Regions from separate parts of the Bacillus sp. L381 genome, predicted to be linked through region 1. Evidence: riboswitches for the same ligand, from Rfam matches in the RefSeq annotation. Region 1 holds a riboswitch; each other region holds the start of a gene.

Region 1 (4,232 bases):
TGGACCATCGGGACTCGTACCTCCTTTACGGAGACGCGCCGTCCGTCAAGGGAAGTGCGGCGGTTTGTCTCCTCATCATGTCGTCATTGGTTATCTGGCTGTATATGGGTACTTCTTCTGACATACTCGAATGGGGAGAATCCATACTCCGCACCTCCTTATCATGCTCAGTCATGTACGTTTTGAGGCATAAAAAAAACCTTCCGATATGAAGGCGAAAACAAGCACGGCAAATAAACGTGCGGGGCCTTCAATCGTAGAGCTTTAGCACTGTATGGCATAGGACGGCCATCCAGCTGCGTTAAGAATCACCTTATGTCGATGATTCCTGTTGACCCATTGGCGTCTTTGGACATTTTTGGGCAGCAGCGTATCTCCATACAGGAGCCTCACCTAACGAAGTTCTTATTTGAATTGACACACTGAGATTACAGAAAAAAAAGGAATGTGTCAACCTTAAATTTGTTATTTCAGCATATGCCTATAAAATAAATGGAATAAAGGCATAAAGCCCTTATTCCGGCAGATCGCTTTCATCTTCTTCAGAAAGGAAATGATATGATTCATGCAGCATGAGCGCGTATTCCCCTTCTTTTGTCGGGTGCGGTACATACTCAGCCTCGTTGATATACTGCTCTTCCCTTTTCTTCATGGGACAGACCTCCTTTTCAACTTTAGATTGTCCAAAAGAAGATCCGTTATCATAGGAAAGAAAAAATCACCAGATGAAGCGGACATACAGCTATATTTTTCGGATCGTGAAGAAGTTCCGCAGCAGCCACGGTCCCGGTTTGAAGCCGAGCGTTAATTGCCACGCGCCGATCGCCTGCAGTCCGTACTGCCGCACGAGAACCATTTTTTCACTCATGCTCCGCACATCCTCAAACCATACTTCATGCGTTCTCCCATTTTCATCAGTATACCGAAAGTAAGGGGAACGATCCTGCTGGGAATAATGGATCACTGATTGATGCTTCATGGCTGTTTCCATGGCGCGCTGATTGGAGATGGCGGATCCGATCGTTCCGGGGCGGTACGGAATCACCCAATCATACCCGTACAGCGGAACACCGAGTATCACTTTTCTTCTCGGGACCCTGCTGATGGCAAAATTGATGGTTTCTCTGACCTCTGTCAAAGGCGCCACGGCTCCCGGCTCACTGCCTGCGTGGTGCCAATCGTACGCCATAATAAACATATAATCGACGACTGCTCCGATTCCGCCGTAATCATATCCCCTCAGCCACGGCACTGCTTCACTTGTTTTCGCCGGAACCGATATTGTTAACGCGAGCTGGTGCTCCGAGAGCCGGGTTTTTAACTGCCGGAGAAATCCGGTAAAAAGATCCCGGTCGGCTTCTCTGACCCGTTCAAAATCAATATTTACACCGCCGTATCCCTTTCTTACAGTCAAATAGACGATATTGTTGACGAGGTTTGTTCTCGCCGTCGGGTTTTGCAGGACTTGATGAGCTAATTCAGGGCTGAACCCCCCTTCTGTCAGATTCGTGATGACGGCAAGCGGCCTCACTCTGTTTTGCCATGTGGTTTCTATCGCGGTTCTGTCGTTTAAATTATTAATGATATCTCCGTTCGGGCCAAAATGATATTCAAACAAAGAAATCGCCGATGAATAGGGCGCAAAATCATTAATTAACTCTCTGTCCGCTTCAGGTGTCCGAATGACATAAAATTGCAGGGTTCCTGCCAGATAGTTAGATATATCAGGGATCTTCACTTTCATACCCGGCCGCAGCCGGTTCGGCTGAATATTCGGGTTTGCCTGCATCAGCTGCATCTGCGACACATAGGCCTTACTTGCGATAACAGCATACGTATCATTCGGCTGAACCGTATATTCATTAAGAGGGATCAAAAGCGCCTGCCCCGGAACGATATTCGTTTCCTCAAGTCCGTTGACGCTTCTGATGCTGTCAACAGGATATCCGTACTTTCTGCTGATGGAAAATAGCGAGTCGCCAGACTGCACTGTATGAACAAACATAGATGTCCTCCGTTTCCTTTTGATCAAAAGGGCGTGATATACACTCTTCCTATCTTTATGAATGATTATCCGGTCCGATTCCAAACTCTGTTTTCGAGAAAGGCTGTTTACAAATCAGACATGATCAACTATGATGATGTCATCATAAAAAACTGTATAGGAAACGCACTAGGGGTGCTGTTATCGGCTGAGATAAAACATGCGGCAAGCGTGTTTTGATCCCTTATAACCCGATCTGGATAATACCAGCGTGGGGAAGTGCAGATTGACCGGAGCGCGGGTTCTTTCCCATGCGTTTTCGTTCTGCTGCTGCATATTCCCTCGGATATGCAGTTTTTTATTTTTCATTAAAAAACGGGGGAGGACACCGCATTATGAAACTGAATATGAACCGCCTGTAACAGAATCAACTCTTTCATACATAGGACTATCCGATAAGAAAGCAGGAGATCAGAATGAAAAATTGGAAAATGAGAGAAATTGTCGTCATGTCCGTCATCAGTGTTGTATTCGCTGTCATTTATTTATTATCAACTCATGCAAGCAATATAGCGGCAGGGTTTTTCGGCCGGATGAGCTACGAACCGATTTACGGCATTTGGTTTATCGTCTCGGTGATTGCCGCCTACATTATTCAAAAACCGGGAGCGGCGCTCGTTTCTGAAATCATCGCCGCGTTTGTGGAATGCTTACTCGGAAATCCGTCAGGACCGATGGTGATTCTGATCGGCATCGCACAGGGAATCGGTGCGGAAGCGGTCTTTTTAGCGACACGCTGGCGGATTTATACCCTGCCTGTGCTTCTTTTATCCGGTATGGGATCTTCTGTGACGAGCTTCATTTATGATTTGTTCGTTTCCGGGTACTCTGTTTTGAACCCGGGTTTATTAACCGTCATGCTTCTCATCCGTCTGGCCTCAGGCGCGCTTCTTGCCGGCCTTCTCGGCAAAGTAATCAGTGATGCGCTGGCTTACACGGGAGTGCTGAACGGCATGGCTCTCGGAAAAGAATTGAAGAAGAAAAAGAAACAGGTGAACCAAGATGCAGGTATTTGAACCCCTTCTATCGGCCCGCCGTCTTACCTTTTCTTATGATCAGGATGAAAAGCCGATTTTTCAAAACGTGTCATTTCAGCTCCGCAAAGGAGAGCGGGCTTTATTGCTCGGACCGAGCGGATGCGGCAAAAGCTCGCTCGCCCTTTGTTTAAACGGCCTGTACCCGGAAGCCTGTGATGCGGTTCAAACGGGAACCGTTTCCTTATACGGAACACCGCTTTCAAACTTGGCAGAGCCCGCCGCTGCATCCATCGGAGTGGTGTTTCAAGATCCGGATCAGCAGTTTTGCATGCTGACGGTTGAAGATGAAATAGCCTTCGGTCTGGAAAATTTGCAATATACAAAAGAAGATATGGATACCATCATCGATGACGTTTTGGAAAAATTAGAAATCACTCATCTGAAAACACGAACGATCGCCTCGCTGTCAGGCGGTTCAAAACAAAAAGTGGCGCTCGCCTGTATCATTGCGATGGATCCGGAACTCATTATTTTGGACGAACCGACGGCACAGCTTGATCCATATTCCGTCCGTGAATTTGTGCGGCTGATCAAAGAACTTCAAGCCAAAAGAAACTTCGGCCTTCTCGTAATCGAGCATCAGCTTGATCATTGGGCGCCGTGGATGGACAGGACGATTGTCCTTGACGAAACCGGTCAGATCGTGATGGACGGAGAGACGGACGCTATCTTTGAAACAAAGCTTGAAGAGCTGACGAGACTCGGCATTCCGATTCCGCGGGTGATCCTATTGCAGAAATACGTCAACATTCCTTTTACATTGTGCAAAGAAAGTCTGTTTCACAAATCTGTACCGGCTCTTCCCCGCCCCCGGTCCGCCGCGCTTTCGGCAGAGGAAGCACTGAGTGTTCACGGGCTGTCATGCAAAAGAGGAACGGATATCATTTTTCAGGATGTGAGCTTTTCCGTAAAAAAAGGGTCAATTACTGCGATTGCCGGTCCTAACGGAACAGGGAAGTCCACGCTCCTGTCCGCCGCGGCCAAGCTCATCCGTCCTGTGAGCGGAGACATCAAAATAGACGGCAGACCGATAGATTCCTATTCTGAAAAAGAGCTTCGGCGCCTGATGGGATATGTTTTCCAAAATCCTGAACACCAGTTTGTCACAGATTCCGTCATTGACGAGCTGCTGTTCGGCTTTGAAGACGGCA
Region 2 (4,232 bases), 400 kb from region 1:
GCTGGCTCCGTTAATGAAAGCGGGAAACCCGAGAAGCGGCATGGTCAAGACAGTTCCGTTTATTAGAGCGGCAGCCTTTTTTAACAGACGGGGAGGCAATGAGCCGCAAAAGATAAAGCGGTCAGGATCCTTTATTGAAAAACCTTTGTCAACACGCGCAATTTCCACTTTAAAGCGCTACTTGCAGCACGCTCCGAATAAAAACGCCAGTGTCTGGCAGCAATCTCTCGGCGGGGCAGCCGGACGAATCGCTTCGGATCAAACGGCATTCTATTATCGAAACGCAATCATTGCCCAGGAATATTTAACAAGCTGGACGTCTCCTGAAGAGGAAAGACAAAACGTCCGCTGGATCGAAGGGCTGAGAACATCTCTTTCAAGAGAAACGATGGGGGATTACGTGAATTGGCCTGATATAGACATCAGAAACTGGCTGCGGACATATTACGGAGAAAATGTTGACCGCCTCCGTCAAGTCAAAACGAAGTATGACCCGGAAAACGTATTCCGCTTTGAGCAGAGCATCCCGCCGCTTCGAAGGTTATCGTTTTTCTAAAAAAGATGAAGATGGACACACTCCATCCTCATCTTTTCTTTTTATTGATATAAACGGCTTCCTTTCTCTGCAAACTCTTTTGCTTTTTCCTTCAATCCTTCATTGACGGCCTCGTCTTCAGTCAGACCGTTTTCTTTCGCATAATCGCGAATATCCTGAGAAATTCTCATGCTGCAAAACTTCGGACCGCACATCGAACAGAAGTGAGCCGTTTTTGCGCCTTCAGCCGGCAGCGTTTCATCATGATATTCCATTGCTCTTTCAGGATCAAGCGACAAATGAAATTGATCGCGCCACCGGAATTCAAACCGCGCCTTAGACAGAGCGTCATCACGGATCTGAGCACCCGGATGCCCTTTGGCAAGGTCTGCGGCATGCGCCGCGATTTTGTACGTAATGACGCCTTCTCTTACATCATCACGATTCGGCAGGCCCAAATGCTCCTTCGGGGTGACATAACAAAGCATCGCCGTGCCGTACCAGCCGATCATCGCCGCGCCGATCGCCGAAGTTATATGGTCATAACCCGGAGCGATATCTGTCGTTAATGGCCCGAGCGTGTAAAAAGGCGCCTCTTTACAAATTTCCATCTGCTTGTCCATGTTTTCCTTAATTTTATGCATCGGCACATGGCCCGGTCCTTCAATCATCACTTGCACATCATGCTTCCATGCGATTTCCGTCAATTCTCCGAGAGTCTCCAATTCAGCAAATTGCGCTTCATCATTGGCATCTGCAATCGAACCAGGACGCAGCCCGTCACCAAGAGAAAAAGCAATATCATATGTCTTCATGATTTCGCAGATTTCTTCAAAATGCGTGTACAGAAAGCTTTCCTGATGATGAGCAAGGCACCATTGCGCCATAATTGCCCCGCCGCGGGAGACGATCCCCGTCGTGCGTTTGGCCGTTAACGGGACGTAACGAAGCAATACGCCGGCATGGATGGTGAAATAATCCACGCCCTGCTCCGCCTGCTCAATCAGTGTGTCACGATAAATTTCCCACGTTAAATCCTCGGCAGCGCCATTTACTTTTTCAAGCGCCTGATAAATCGGCACCGTCCCCACAGGCACGGGGGAATTGCGGATGATCCATTCACGTGTCGTATGAATGTCTTTTCCCGTCGATAAGTCCATCATCGTATCAGCGCCCCAGCGAATCGCCCACGTCATTTTTTCGACTTCTTCTTCGATAGAAGACGTAACAGCCGAGTTGCCGATATTTGCATTGATTTTCACATGAAAATTCCGGCCGATAATCATCGGCTCGCTTTCCGGATGGTTGACGTTAGAAGGAATAATCGCCCGGCCGCTCGCCACCTCTTCCCTCACAAATTCGGGAGAAACATGCTCGCGTATTGCGATAAACTCCATTTCCGGCGTAATGATGCCTTTTCTCGCATAATGCAATTGTGTTATGTTTTTCCCTGCCTTGGCCCGCCGCGGCTTCCGCTGTAAACCGGGGTATTCGGCAGTATGATCTTCTTTTTTATAGCCGTTGTCCTCAGGCTTTACAGTCCTTCCAGCATATTCCTCTGTATCGCCGCGCCCGGTAATCCACTCTGTGCGGACCGGCCTGAGACCTTCATGAATATGAATCTGTACATCCGGGTCTGTATACGGTCCGCTCGTATCATAAACACGGACCGGCGGATTCTCCTCTTCACCGAACGCCCCCGTTGTCGCACTCAGGCTGATTTCCCGCATCGGCACTCGTATGCCAGGCGAAGAACCCTTTACATAAACCTTTTTACTGCCTGAAAAACTCGACATAATGGAAATGTTCGCTTGCTGTACTGATTGATTTTGCATACAAATCTCTCCTTTATCATTTGAATAACAGAATCAAGCTCAGCACCAGCACAAAAAACCGGGTTCAATAGAGAACCCGGTTTTGCAGTCAGAAAGAAACTATTATTGTTTTCATCAACAATAATAAAACCTTTACTTCCCCACGCTGGTACGAACCAGATCAGGTCCAAAGGGTTAAGAAGCCGCCGCTTCTCTCTCAGCCCGCTTAAACGGGCACCCCCAGTAACTATGAATTTCGGTTTCATCGTAACATAAGTTGTATACAAAAAAAAGCATATTATTAAAATTCAGATAACGAAGCGGTCATAAGCTCTGTGTCCCTAACGCCTTCTTCGGTATCAAAAACCCGATACCCCTTTGCCGTTTCCCGGGAAGAGACAGCTTGGAACAGCTGACCGTCTTTATAATGCAGCGCAGCGCCGTCATCAGCGGCATAGCCTTCCCGGAGTTTCTTTTCTGAAATCAGACGGTGATACGCCGGTCTGCGCTCCTCTTCTCCGTCATAGTGCGGACAAAAGCTGCCCGGCAAAAACCCTAAAGCTCGCAGCTCTCTCAAATCTCCCGCTGAATCCGTCACACCTTCTTCAAACCAGCAAATCGCCCCGGCGCTGAGGCCCGCCAGGATGATGCCGCTTTCCCAAGCCTCACGAAGAATAAGGTCAAGCCCCCACTCTTTCCATAAGACAAGCATATTGCGGGTATTACCGCCGCCGACATATATAATATCTTTCTTCATGAGAAAAGATCTGAGGTCAGAACGAGGCGGTTTAAACAGCGACAAGTGATCAGGCTCACACTCCAGCTTATGAAAGGCCTGATAAAACCTGGCGATATAATTCTCCGAATCTCCGCTTGCCGTCGGCAAAAAACAAACTCTCGGCTCTGGTCTCACCGACTGCTCCAAAATATATTGATCCAGCACAAGATGATCCGGCTCCATGGAAAACCCCCCGCCGCCCAATGCAATAATCTGCTTCATCGCCATCACCTCTTTTTTCTCAAGTATAACTTAAAAAAGCGTTATCCCATTCCGGATGCCGCCTTCAAATTATTTCTTTGTTATCTGAAAAATGAAAAGACACCGTATAAAACAACGGAGATCCCTGCAGCGATAAGCGCCGGAACAAGCTTCGAACGGGCATACTTCACAACATCGATCCCCAAAACCGTACAGGTTGTCACCGTATTATCACTGAGAGGGGAAGCAAACGCTCCAAATGTTCCGCTGGCAAAAACGGCCCCAATCGCTAATAATAAGCTGGTATGCGACTGAACCGCCAGCGTCACGCCGAGCGGCATTAAAAGCCCCCAAGTCCCCCAAGATGATCCGATAAAATAGGATATAACCGCTCCAAGTATAAAAAGAGATGGCGCAATAAACATATGGGGGATCCATGACGTTAAATGAGAAGTAACATATTTCGAAAACCCCAGATCCTCAGATACTGCTGTTACGGCCCAAATCAGCGATAACATAATAATAACGTTTACCAATTCGTTTCCGCCCTTAATAAAATGCGTCACAAGCTCGCTTGCGTGAAAACGCTGAAACATAAAAAGAGCAAATGCTGCAATAACCGCTGCCAATAATGCGGTTAACATGACGCCAAGCATATCGCTTTTGATAAAAGCATTCAAAAACCCTTGTGCTTTTGAATGGCCGTCCCACCAGCTGAGAAACAGTGTTAACAGTAAAAACAGCCCGATTGGAATGATTAAATTCCACGGCCGAATCGGTGTTTCCTTAATATAAGCACGGTGCGCCGAATCTAACTCCTCCTGCTGGTCAGCATGTACATCCCCGCCCTTTTCGAACATCCCCGTGTGTCCTCCGTGAATATCCGGGATCGTCCCTGTTTCCA
Region 3 (4,232 bases), 190 kb from region 1:
TCGGACTAATGAAATCCATTGATAATTTTGACCTCAGCCATAATGTTAAGTTTTCAACATACGCTGTACCGATGATTATCGGAGAAATCCGCAGATATTTGCGGGATAACAATCCGATCCGCGTCTCGAGGTCGCTTCGCGATATCGCATATAAAGCGCTTCAAGTAAGAGAGCGGTTAATCAGTGAGACAAGCAGGGAGCCGACAGCAGAGGAAATCGCCAAAGTTCTTGAAGTGCCCCATGAAGAAATTGTGTTTGCCCTTGACGCCATCCAAGATCCGGTATCACTGTTTGAGCCGATTTATAATGACGGCGGCGATCCGATCTACGTGATGGACCAGATCAGTGATGAGCGCAATAAGGATACACAATGGATTGAGGAGCTGGCTTTGAAAGAAGGCATGAGAAGACTGAACGAACGGGAAAAAATGATTTTGCGAAAACGCTTTTTCCAGGGGAAAACCCAAATGGAAGTCGCGGAAGAAATCGGCATATCCCAAGCTCAGGTCTCAAGGCTTGAAAAGGCAGCCATTAAACAAATGAATAAGAATATCCATCAATAACGGAAAAAGCCTTTAAACATTGTGTTAAAGGCTTTTTTCATGCGCCGGTTTACGTCTGTAAAAAAGTACTGTATTCTAATGTGTAAAAGTTTTAAGAAAATTTAAATAAATAAACGGGGGAAACCGCAATGATTTTACATCTGGACAATGTATCATTAAAAAGAAACGGCAAATGGATCTTGAAAGATATCAACTGGCGCGTTGAGAAAAACGAAAATTGGGTGCTGTACGGATTAAACGGTGCCGGAAAAACCGCTTTGCTGAATATGTTATGCTCATATTACTTCCCCACTTCAGGAGAGATGCAGGTGCTCGGCCACCATTTCGGCAAAACAGAGCTCGGTGACAGACTCAGAAGGAAAATCGGCCTTGTTTCAGCAGGACTTCAGCACAAATTATATACCGCGGATTCCGCTTTTGAAATCGCCCTGAGCGGCGCGTACGCCTCAATCGGGCTGTACGAAACCCCGAGTGAACAGGTGAGGGAAAAAGCGATCGGTCTTCTGAAGGATTTAGGCGCCATCAGTTACGCCGACAGAAGGTATGAGACGTTATCACAGGGGGAAAGGCAAAGAGCGCTGATTGCGCGGGCGCTTATGGCTGATCCGGAACTGCTGATTTTGGACGAGCCCGTGACGGGTCTGGATTTTATGGCAAGAGAGCAGCTGCTGGACACGATTACGTCTATCGCTGAAAAAGAAAATGCGCCGTCCATCCTTTATGTCACCCATCATGCTGAAGAAATTCTGCCGGTATTTGATCAGGCGCTGCTTTTAAAACAAGGCGAGGTGTTCGCCTCCGGGAAAATCAGAGACATGCTTTCAGATGAGCGGCTTACAGCGTTTTTTGATATGCCTGTCAATGTCTTATGGAACAACGGCCGCCCGTTTTTAACACGTGTAAAAGCGGCATCATCCGTAAAATAACATAACGTTCACCCTGGGGGTGCTGCCATGCAGCTGAGAGAGACGTTTGTCTCAACCCTTAACGGACCTGATCCGGATCATGCCGGCGGAGGGAAGCGGTGAAAAAAGCGGAGGAAGATCCGTTTTTTACCCGTTTCATTTGATGAAACGGTTTTTTTGATACAGCCAAAGGAGAGATGCTCAATGAATCAGCTTGACATGCTGCTGCACCAAGCGGAAAAACGGCGGGACGACTTAATACATATTGCTGAAAGGTTGATAGCCTTTCCGACTCCGGCCCCGCCGGCAAGAAATACGGCAGAAGCTCAGAAGTGGGTGGCCGGATTTTTAAAAGAAACCGGCTGCTCGGTCGATATGTGGGATGTGTATCCGGAAGATCCGAACGTAGTCGGCGTTTTAAAAGGGACAGATTCAAACCGGCATCAAAGCCTGATTTTAAACGGACACATTGACGTCGCCGAGGTTCAGGGTGAAGACTGGGACTCTGACCCGTTTCAGCCGCTCGTAAAAGACGGCATGCTGATCGGAAGGGGCGCTGCTGATATGAAAGGGGGATTGGCGTGTGTTCTTTTTGCTCTGAAGCTGATACATGATGCGGGCATTAAGCTTGCGGGCGACCTTATTGTACAGTCTGTGATCGGAGAAGAAGTCGGTGAGGCGGGGACGCTGGAGTGCTGCAAACGCGGCTATCACGCGGATTTTGCGGTTGTCGCGGATACAAGCAGCCTGCATATTCAAGGGCAGGGCGGTGTAATCACCGGCTGGATAGAATTGAAAAGCAAAAAAACATTTCATGACGGCATGAGGCGTAATCTGATTCATGCGGGCGGAGGCGCATTCGGAGCGAGCGCAATCGAAAAAATGGCGAAAATCATCACTGCCTTGGGTGAGCTGGAGCGCCACTGGGCGGTAACGAAAAGCTATCCCGGCTTTGCGCCCGGCACCAATACAATCAACCCCGCCGTCATTGAAGGGGGAAGACACGCAGCGTTTGTCGCCGATGAATGCCGGTTATGGATTACCGTCCACTTTTATCCGAACGAAACACACGAACAAGCAGCCGCTGAAATCGAAGACTATATAAACCGTGTTTCTGACAGCGATCTGTGGCTCAGGGAGAACAGGCCGGTGTTCAAATGGGGCGGATCTTCCATGATTGAAGACAGAGGCGAGGTGTTCCCCGCGCTTGAAATCGACCCCGATCATCCGGCAGTTTCTGTCCTGGCGGCATCACACTCAGCTGTCAAAAAACAGGAGCCGGTCATTGATGTTTCCCAAACCGTAACTGACGGAGGGTGGCTTCATAATGCCGGGATTCCGAGTGTAATATACGGGCCCGGTGATTTAAAAAACGCCCATTCCGTAAACGAGGAAGTATCCGTTGATGAGCTTATGGACTATACAAAAGTCATGCTGAGCTTTATCCTCACCTGGTGTAACCGCAAAAAAGATTGCCCGATGTGACAAGGTTCAGCCCGGCCGTTCATATAATGGGAAAAAGAATGGGCGAAGGGCGTGATACGAATGATCAGCATATCTGAATTTCAAATAAAAGATGTGGTAAACGTGTCGAACGGAAAAAAGCTCGGCAGCATCGGTGATATTGATATTAACGTGACGACGGGGAAAATTCAGGCGATTATTTTAGGCGGCAGCGGAAAAGTTCTCGGTTTTTTCGGAAAAGAAGAGGAAATGATCATTCCTTGGCGAAATATAGTTAAAATTGGGGAAGATGTCATCTTAGTGCGTGTAAACGAACCAAAGGGGGGAGCGTAATCCTCCCTTTACTTGTAAAATGCCGGAAATCTCAATGTTTCCGGCACATTTATTTATCCGATTTTTCAATCAGCCGCTAAACGTATGCTTGAAATTGTGTTAAAATGAGTGGGAAATTACGCTTTTTTAATGTTTGTCGAAAGGTTGGATCCTCATGAATACATATCACCCGTTTAGTTTTACCACCCCCTCGGCACTCATGATAGAAGACTGGAATCGTGTGAATCAGCATAACACAAAGGTCATCGCCGGATTCACAACCAAAAACGGCGGTGTCAGCAATCCTCCGTATGAGTCATTAAATACCGGATTGCACGTCCGGGACGAAGCTCATGATGTTGTGAAAAACCGTGAAGTCATAGCGTCCTTATGCGGTACTGATCTGGATTCCTGGGTATTCGCAGATCAGACACATGAAAACCGCGTCCGACACGTGACGGCCGGGGATAAAGGAAAAGGGGCGAGAGACTATTCCTCCGCATTCCGCGGGACGGACGGGCTCTATACGAAAGATACGAATCTTTTTTTGGCCCTGTGTTTTGCAGACTGTGTGCCCTTGTATTTTTATGACCCGGTGAATTCCATTATCGGCGCTGCCCATGCCGGATGGAAGGGGACGGTCAGACAAATCGGGCGCATCATGACGGAACGCTGGGTAAACGAAGAAGGCTCGCGCTTAACAGATATTCAGGCTGTCATCGGTCCGTCTATCAGTGCAGGAAGCTATACCGTCGACGACCGCGTCATCAATGAAGTCCGGGCGCTGCCTTTTTCGGCTGAATCCGCCATATGTGAAACGGAAAAAGGCCAGTATCAGCTTGATTTAAAAGAGGTCAACCGCCTTCTTCTGATACATTGCGGCATTCCGGAAGAAAACATTTCAGTCAGCGGTTTATGCACTGAACGAGAGCGTGAATTATTCTTTTCACACCGCCGCGACAAAGGGAAAACGGGACGCATGATGTCC

Evidence for each region. A riboswitch is a leader RNA that binds a small molecule or an ion and turns the genes downstream of it on or off. The one in region 1 is predicted to bind thiamine pyrophosphate.
Region 2: another riboswitch for thiamine pyrophosphate. It lies ahead of thiC (phosphomethylpyrimidine synthase ThiC); the one in region 1 lies ahead of QRX25_RS06475 (ECF transporter S component).
Region 3: another riboswitch for thiamine pyrophosphate. It lies ahead of QRX25_RS07455 (acetylornithine deacetylase); the one in region 1 lies ahead of QRX25_RS06475 (ECF transporter S component).

The regions. Positions count from the first base shown of each region.
Region 1 is NZ_CP127224.1:1,268,278-1,272,509, reverse strand. Features, by position in the region: gene mgtE (magnesium transporter) at 1-8, opposite strand, end outside; M-box (ykoK) riboswitch at 243-408, opposite strand; gene QRX25_RS06485 (transcriptional regulator SplA domain-containing protein) at 515-652, opposite strand; gene QRX25_RS06480 (glycosyl hydrolase family 18 protein) at 743-2,005, opposite strand; TPP riboswitch at 2,166-2,279, shown strand; gene QRX25_RS06475 (ECF transporter S component) at 2,461-3,060, shown strand; gene QRX25_RS06470 (ABC transporter ATP-binding protein) at 3,047-4,232, shown strand, end outside.
Region 2 is NZ_CP127224.1:868,854-873,085, reverse strand. Features, by position in the region: gene QRX25_RS04315 (FAD-binding oxidoreductase) at 1-556, shown strand, start outside; gene thiC (phosphomethylpyrimidine synthase ThiC) at 598-2,370, opposite strand; TPP riboswitch at 2,491-2,601, opposite strand; gene QRX25_RS04305 (Type 1 glutamine amidotransferase-like domain-containing protein) at 2,651-3,349, opposite strand; gene QRX25_RS04300 (Na+/H+ antiporter NhaC family protein) at 3,430-4,232, opposite strand, start outside.
Region 3 is NZ_CP127224.1:1,460,141-1,464,372, forward strand. Features, by position in the region: gene sigG (RNA polymerase sporulation sigma factor SigG) at 1-563, shown strand, start outside; gene QRX25_RS07450 (ABC transporter ATP-binding protein) at 692-1,489, shown strand; TPP riboswitch at 1,495-1,600, shown strand; gene QRX25_RS07455 (acetylornithine deacetylase) at 1,673-2,953, shown strand; gene QRX25_RS07460 (YlmC/YmxH family sporulation protein) at 3,014-3,265, shown strand; gene pgeF (peptidoglycan editing factor PgeF) at 3,420-4,232, shown strand, end outside.